2 regions of the Kitasatospora sp. NPDC001660 genome follow, and region 2 is predicted to be linked to the other one. Evidence: riboswitches for the same ligand, from Rfam matches in the RefSeq annotation. Region 2 holds a riboswitch; the other holds the start of a gene.
The links. A riboswitch is a leader RNA that binds a small molecule or an ion and turns the genes downstream of it on or off. The one in region 2 is predicted to bind guanidine.
Positions count from the first base shown of each region.

Region 1 (3,393 bases), on a different contig from region 2:
AGGCCTGCCCGACCGCCGCCCAGACGTCCATCGCGAAGAAGCTCGCCGCTGCCGGCGCCACCGCCGTGGTCGGCACCCACGCCCACACGATGGTCGGCTCCGGCATGCTCGGGAACACCTACGTCGGGTACGGCTTCGGCAACTTCCTCTGGTACGGCACCTCCGACTACCCGTTCTCGAACGAGACCGGCGTCACGACGCTTACCGTCACCGGCGACGGCCGGGTGACCGGCGAGGCGTTCACCCCGGCGACCGTCGACGACCGGGGCGTCCCGGTGCCGGTGACGGGCGCCGCCGCGGAGGCCGCGCTCAAGCGGCGCGACGGCCTGCGCGGCTGCGCGGGACTCGCGCCCGCGCCCGCCGCTTCGCACTGAGCTCGTCGACGTCCCGGGTGGTCAGCGCCGCGGCCACCGACAGCCCGGTGCCGCGCGAGGCGGCCAGCCGCTCGCGGACCTCGCGCGGCGTGCGCGGGCGCCAGCCGGGCCCGTCGCAGCACGAGGAGTGGAACGTCACGCCCGCGTGCAGCAGCGCGGTGAGCGCCCGCCAGCCGGCGTCGTCCCGCTTCCGCGGCACCTCCAAGTCGTGTCCGGCGTCGACCAGGTTCTGGCCGCAGCGCGGGCACCCGTCGTGCCCGGCCGCACCGAGGCGCTTCATCGACACCCGGCAGGACGGGCACACGTAGTGGCGCAGGGAGGTCTGCGATCGCGTGCACATGCCCGCCACGCTAAGGGAGTCGGCGAGTCGCGGCACCCCGTTTTCGGCCGCCGCGGGCGATGGCAGGATCGGCGTTCCGAGCGGACCGGTGGACGGACTGGACCGGCAGACAGACCGGCAGACGGGCCGCGACCACCCGCGCACGGGCTTCCCGCTCTACCTGGTCGTCAACCCCCGGCAGTGGACGGTGATGCCGTCCTCCGAGCCGACCGACGACCGCTACCGCACGAGGACCGAGCGGAAGTTCGGCGACTCGATCCGCATTCCCGACCCGTTCGCTTCGAACCGGACCTGCCGGGGCTCGTGCCGTACAAGGACTGACCCGCGACGCGGCAGGGCCGCTCCGGCACGACCGGGCAGCCGGCTCCTGAACGGGGGCCGCAGGTCCGGGCCACCGGGCACGGTCACTCGCTCGGCCAGAGGATCAGGTCCGCCAGGGCGTGCCGGGCCGGCCGGGTGCCCAGTTCGGCGAGGGCGGCGCGGATCTCGTGCAGGTGGCCCACGGTGAGCTGGAGCGGGGGCTCGTCGGGCTGGTAGGTGGTGCGGATCGGGTAGTCGAGGCCCGGATCGCGGGTCATCTCGATGTGGCAGCCGAGCACGTGCGTCACCGGGCGGCGCCCGGTGAAGGCGATCAGGCGGTCGACGGTGCGGGTGAAGGCGGCCCAGTCGTCGATGTAGAGCCGCCCCGGGTAGACGGTGTCGCCGGTGAGCAGGAAGCCCGTCCACGGGTCGTAGTAGGTGACCGCCGCCGCGTGGTGCCCCGGTGTGGCGAGGCATTCGAGCACGCGGCCGCCTCCGAGGTCCACCCGGGCCACGGCGTCCGGGGCCGCGTCGAAGCCGAAGTACGGCCACGCGAGGGCCGGATCGGCGGCCACCACGGTCGTGCCGGGGCGGTCGGCGAACTGGCCGTCGCCCGCGACGTGGTCGCCGTGCGGGTGGGTGTGCAGGACGAGCAGCCCGTAGCCCTCGCGGTCCTCCCGGGGGTTGCGGTCGAGCCACTTCCCGATCAGCTCGTCGACCACCGCGCGCAGCGGGAAGTACGCGGCCTCGACGGTGGCCCCGGTGTCGATCAGCACCGCCCGTTCGGCCCCGAACAGGAGGTACAGGAACGGCGCCTCGTAGTTGGTCGCCTTGTTCTGCCGAAGAATGACGGTGTGCTCGTCGTACTCGTGGACCTGGATCTCCGGGTCCGTGTCGTGCTTCGCCGACGGCGAGCCGTGGATCCACCGCACGTCCAGCGGCCGCGGCACCGGGACGGCCCGGGTGAAGTCGGACATGACGCCTCCTCCGGTGCGTCGTCTTGTCAGGCCGGGTACGGCGCACGTCTCGTCCGGGGCCGACGCGCCGGTGCGCCGCCACCGGGACGCTAGCACGGGGCGGACCCGCCCCGGAGGCCCGTTCCCGCGGGCCGGATTCCGGCCGGTCGGGCGGACCGAGTGGGAAGAGCTTTCCCGGCGACGTACAGTTCCGCTTCGTGATCGAGATCGAGATCGTCGTCGAACAGCAGGCGGGCGGTGGCTGGGACGCCCTGGCGGAGGCGGCCCGCGCCCTGGTCGGGGAACTGGCCGGCCCCGTCCAGGAGACCACGGGCCTCGACCTCGGCCCCGAGGTGCGCCTGGTGCTGGTGGACCCCGACGGGTTCGCGCAGCGCCGAGAGGCCTACGTGCGCCGCGTCTGCGAGACCGTCCTCGCGGGCGACGCCCTGGCGGCCGTCGCGGACCCGGCCAAGCGCGAGAAGGCCGAGGCGGCGCTGCGCAAGGGGTCGGCGTCGGCGGACTCCGACCGCAGGATCACCTGCGTGCCGTCCGGGCGGGTGGTCCAGGACGAGGACGGCCGGTGGGTCGTCCTGCTGGCCCCGGCGCTGCTGGCCGGCGCGCCCCAGCGGGCCCCGCTGCGGGCCGTGCTGACGCACCTGCTCACCCACCAGGCCCAGATCCGCGCGGGCGGCCCCCGGCCCGGCGCCGACGCGGTCGAGGCGCTCCTGCTGCACCGGACGTCCGGCGGCACCCGGGAGGACGACCCCGTCCTCGGCGCCCTGTGGGAGGGCCACGCCCGCTGGGCGACACGCCGCCTGCTGGCCCGCGACCAGGCGGGGGAGCGGCCGACGGCCCGGGCCGCCCGTCTGCTGTCCCGCCTGCCGGGCGTGCGCGCCGAGCCGGACACCCACGACCAGGCGGTGCGGTTCGTGCACAAGCTCGTCGACGCGGGCGGGACGGAGACGGTGAACCGGATCTGGACGGACCGCTCCCTCGTCCCGACCCGCCGCGAACTCACCGACCCCGACCGCTGGCTGACCCGCACCGGGCTGGAGCCGCGGGAGGACGGTTCGCGGGAGGACGGTCCGGAGGCTTGATCCAGGGGCGGTCCCGCAGCAGGTGCGTGGGCCCGTCGGCGAGGCCGCCGCGCCGACTGGCGTGGTCGTGCCCGCCGTTGAATCCGCGGTGCGTGAGGTCGCAGCCGCGCGCCGGGAGGGCGTCGCGCAGGTGGCGGCTCCGCGCGGGAGCTCCGCTCCTGAAGCCCCACCTCGACGCAGAACGGCGCCGCCCGGCGCTCGTCGGCCGCGGCCCTCCCCGCCCGCCGTCCGCCCTCGCGTGGCCGCCCCCGACCATCCCTCGCTCCGCCCGACGTGATGACCTGTTGCCCCGCCAGGCCGCGACGACGAGCTCGTTCACTCGTTCG
Region 1 covers NZ_JBSFGU010000012.1:56,514-59,906, reverse strand. The annotation lists gene ACWCXH_RS15670 (CapA family protein) at 1-374, shown strand, start outside; gene ACWCXH_RS15665 (hypothetical protein) at 310-714, opposite strand; gene ACWCXH_RS15660 (MBL fold metallo-hydrolase) at 1,119-1,991, opposite strand; guanidine-III (ykkC-III) riboswitch at 2,004-2,073, opposite strand; gene ACWCXH_RS15655 (zinc-dependent metalloprotease) at 2,189-3,067, shown strand.
Region 1: it holds a riboswitch for guanidine, as region 2 does, so the genes downstream of both, ACWCXH_RS15660 (MBL fold metallo-hydrolase) here and ACWCXH_RS14715 (DMT family transporter) in region 2, are expected to answer to the same signal.

Region 2 (3,393 bases):
CGCACCAACAACCCGCCGGCCGGGCGGATGCGCGGCGAGGGCGCGCTGCAGGCCTGCTTCGCGTACGAGTCGCAGCTGGACCAGCTGGCCGCCCGGGTGGGCGTGGACCCGGTGGAGATCCGCCGCCGCAACGCGATGGCCACCGGCGACCCGATGCCCACCGGGCAGGCGGTCACCTGCCCGGCACCGGTGACCGCGCTGCTGGAGGCCGTGGCCGCCGAGCCGCTGCCCGCGCTGCCGGTGGACGACCCGGACGCCGAGTGGCTGCTGCCGGGCGGGCCCGGCGGTGCCGGTGACCCGGCCGCGGTGCGGCGCGGGATCGGCTACGCCGTCGGCATGGTGCACATGCTCGGCGCCGAGGGCGAGGACGAGGTGTCGACCGCGACCGTGCGGGTCAGCGGCGACCACGCGACGGTGATCTGCGCGGCCGTCGACTCCGGTCAGGGCTTCGCGACGCTGGCCCGGCAGATCGTGCAGACCGTGCTGGGGGTCAGCGAGGTCTACATCGCGCCCGCCGACAGTGACCAGTCGATCGCCGGGCCCTCCGCCCGCGGCCGGCACACCTGGGTGTCCGGCGGTGCGGTCGAGCGGGCCGCGCTGATGGTCCGCCACCAGCTGCTCCAGCCGATCGCCGCCAACTTCGGGATGTCGGTGGAGCTGCTCCAGATCGCCGACGGCAAGATCACCTCGTACGACGGGGTGCTCGGCATGCCGGTCGCCGAGGCGCTGGAGGGCAAGGAGCTGTGGGCCACCGCGCAGTGCCGCCCGCACCCGACCGAGCCGCTCGACGCGGCCGGGCAGGGCGACGCGTTCGTCTCCATCGCGTTCTGCGCGATGCGCGCGGTGGTGGACGTGGACATCGAGCTGGGCGCGGTCCGGGTGGTCGAGATGACCGTCGCCCAGGACGTCGGCCGGGCGCTGAACCCGCGGCAGATCGAGGACCGGATCGAGGCGGGCGTGGCCCAGGGCGTCGGCCTGGCGCTGCTGGAGGACCTGCGCACCGAGGGCGGGGTGCTGCAGAACCCCTCGCTCACCGGCTACCGGCTGCCGACCGCGCTGGACACCCCGGAGGTGCGGATCGCGGCCCTGCTGGAGGAGCGGGACGTGGTCGCGACCTTCGGCGCCAAGGCGGTCAGCGCCGTGCCCGCGGTGGTCGCCCCGGCGGCCGTCGCCGCCGCCGTCCGGGCCGCGACCGGCCTGCCGGTGGGGCGTCTGCCGATCAGGCCGGAGGACGCCGTCGCGGTGTGACGGAGGAACGGCGGAAACGGAATTGCCGGCCGACTCGGAGGAGTCGGCCGGCAATTCCGTTTATCGAGGCCATGACGGGAATCGAACCCGTGTACACCGCTTTGCAGACGGTTCCCTAAGCCACTCGGGCACACGGCCGGTGATTTTTCTTTTACCGCCCCGGCGGGGCCGGTGAATTCATGGTGGCGGAATGCGGGACGGGTCGTCAACGCCGCATTGTAAATTCTGTATGGCAACTCGCGCGGCCGCCCGTGCTACGGTCGCGGGCAGGTGTCCGGATTTTCCCGGCGCCCCGGACGAGCGCGTCGTACCCGGTGACGACAAGACGGCGCAGTTCAGCGGCAACCCGGCCGCTGTGGACTGCGGAGGTTCGTACCGTCATGGCCTGGCTCGTTCTGATCGTCTCGGGTGTCCTGGAGACCGTCTGGGCGGTGGCCCTGGAATCGTCCAAGGGGTTCACCCGCCTCGTCCCCGGTCTCGTCTTCGGCGTCGCCCTGCTGCTGAGCACGGGCGGCCTGGCGTACGCGATGCGCACCATCCCGATCGGCACCGGCTACGCGGTCTGGGTCGGCATCGGCGCGGTCGGCACCGCGTTCTACGGCATGGCCGTCCTGGGTGACGCGGTGACGCCGGCCCGGATCGGCTGCCTGCTGCTGATCGTCTACGGCGTGGTCGGCCTGAAGGTGCTCCACTGACCCGGACCGGGTTTTGCGGCGTAGGTCCCGCGGCGGAGCCGGTCACCTGCTCTGGTCAGGGGTCAAAATGATGGACGGCCCTTACGATGTCAGTATGACCACCGCCTCCCCCACCTCGGTCGACTCCGCCCCGACACCCGTCGACGACGACCCCGGCGGCGGGGTGCTCAGCGGCCGCTACCGCGCCCTGACGCTGGGGATCGTGTCGGTGGTCCTGCTGCTCGCCTTCGAGGCGACGGCCGTCAACACCGCGATGCCGGTGGCGGCCCGTCAGCTGGACGGCCTCGGGCTGTACGCCTTCGCCTTCTCCGGCTACTTCACCACCACGCTGTTCGCCCTGGTCGTCTCCGGCCAGTGGTGCGACCGGCGCGGCCCGCTGCGACCGCTGTTCACCGGCATCGCGGTGTTCGGCGCGGGCCTGGTGGTGGCCGGGACGGCGCCGGGGATGTGGCTGTTCGTGGCCGGGCGCGCGATCCAGGGCCTGGGCGGCGGGCTGGTGATCGTCGCGCTGTACGTCGTGGTCGGCCGGGCCTACCCGGAGCGGCTGCGGCCCTCCGTCTTCGCGGCCTTCTCCTCGGCCTGGGTGCTGCCCTCGATCGTCGGCCCGGTGGTCTCCGGGGCCGTCACCCAGCACCTGGGCTGGCGCTGGGTGTTCCTGGCCGTGCCGGTGCTGATCCTGCTGCCGCTGGCGGTGATGGGCCCGGCGCTGGCCCGCTCCGAGCGCGAGCACCCGGTCCCCAAGGGCGCGGACTTCGACCGCCGGCGGACCGTGCTGGCCGCCATGGCGGCGCTCGGCGCGGGCCTGCTGCAGTACGCGGGCCAGCGGCTGGACCTGATCGGGCTGCTCCCGGCGGCAGCCGGGGCGGCGCTGCTGCTGCCCGCCGTGCTCGGGCTGCTGCCCAAGGGGACGCTGCGGGCCGGGCGCGGACTGCCGACGGTGATCCTGCTGCGCGGTGTGGCCGCCGGGGCGTTCTTCGCGGCGGAGGCGTTCATCCCGCTGATGATGGTCACCCAGCGCGACCTGTCGCCGACGCTGGCCGGGCTCACCCTGACCAGCGGCGGGCTGTCCTGGGCGCTGGGCTCGTGGCTGCAGGGGCGGCCGGGGGCCCAGCGCTACCGCGAGGCGATGATCCGTGGCGGGTTCGTGCTGACCGCGGTGGCGATCGCGGGGGCGGGGCTGGTGCTCGTCCCGGCCGTGCCGGCCTGGGCGGCGGCGGTGGCCTGGGGTGTCGGCGGCATCGGGATGGGGCTGACGGTCGCGAGCGTCAGCGTGCTGATGATGAAGCTGTCCGCGCCGGAGGACGCCGGGGCCAACTCGGCCTCGCTGCAGATGAGCGACGCGCTCGGGAACGTGCTGCTGGTCGGCCTCGCCGGGGTGCTCTTCGCGGCGCTGGGCGGCGGCTCGCCGGCCGTCGCCCACGGGAGCGGCGAAGGCGCCGGTTCGCCCGGG
Region 2 covers NZ_JBSFGU010000011.1:53,787-57,179, forward strand. The annotation lists gene ACWCXH_RS14705 (xanthine dehydrogenase family protein molybdopterin-binding subunit) at 1-1,248, shown strand, start outside; tRNA gene ACWCXH_RS14710 (tRNA-Cys) at 1,315-1,386, opposite strand; guanidine-III (ykkC-III) riboswitch at 1,518-1,583, shown strand; gene ACWCXH_RS14715 (DMT family transporter) at 1,629-1,943, shown strand; gene ACWCXH_RS14720 (MFS transporter) at 2,038-3,393, shown strand, end outside.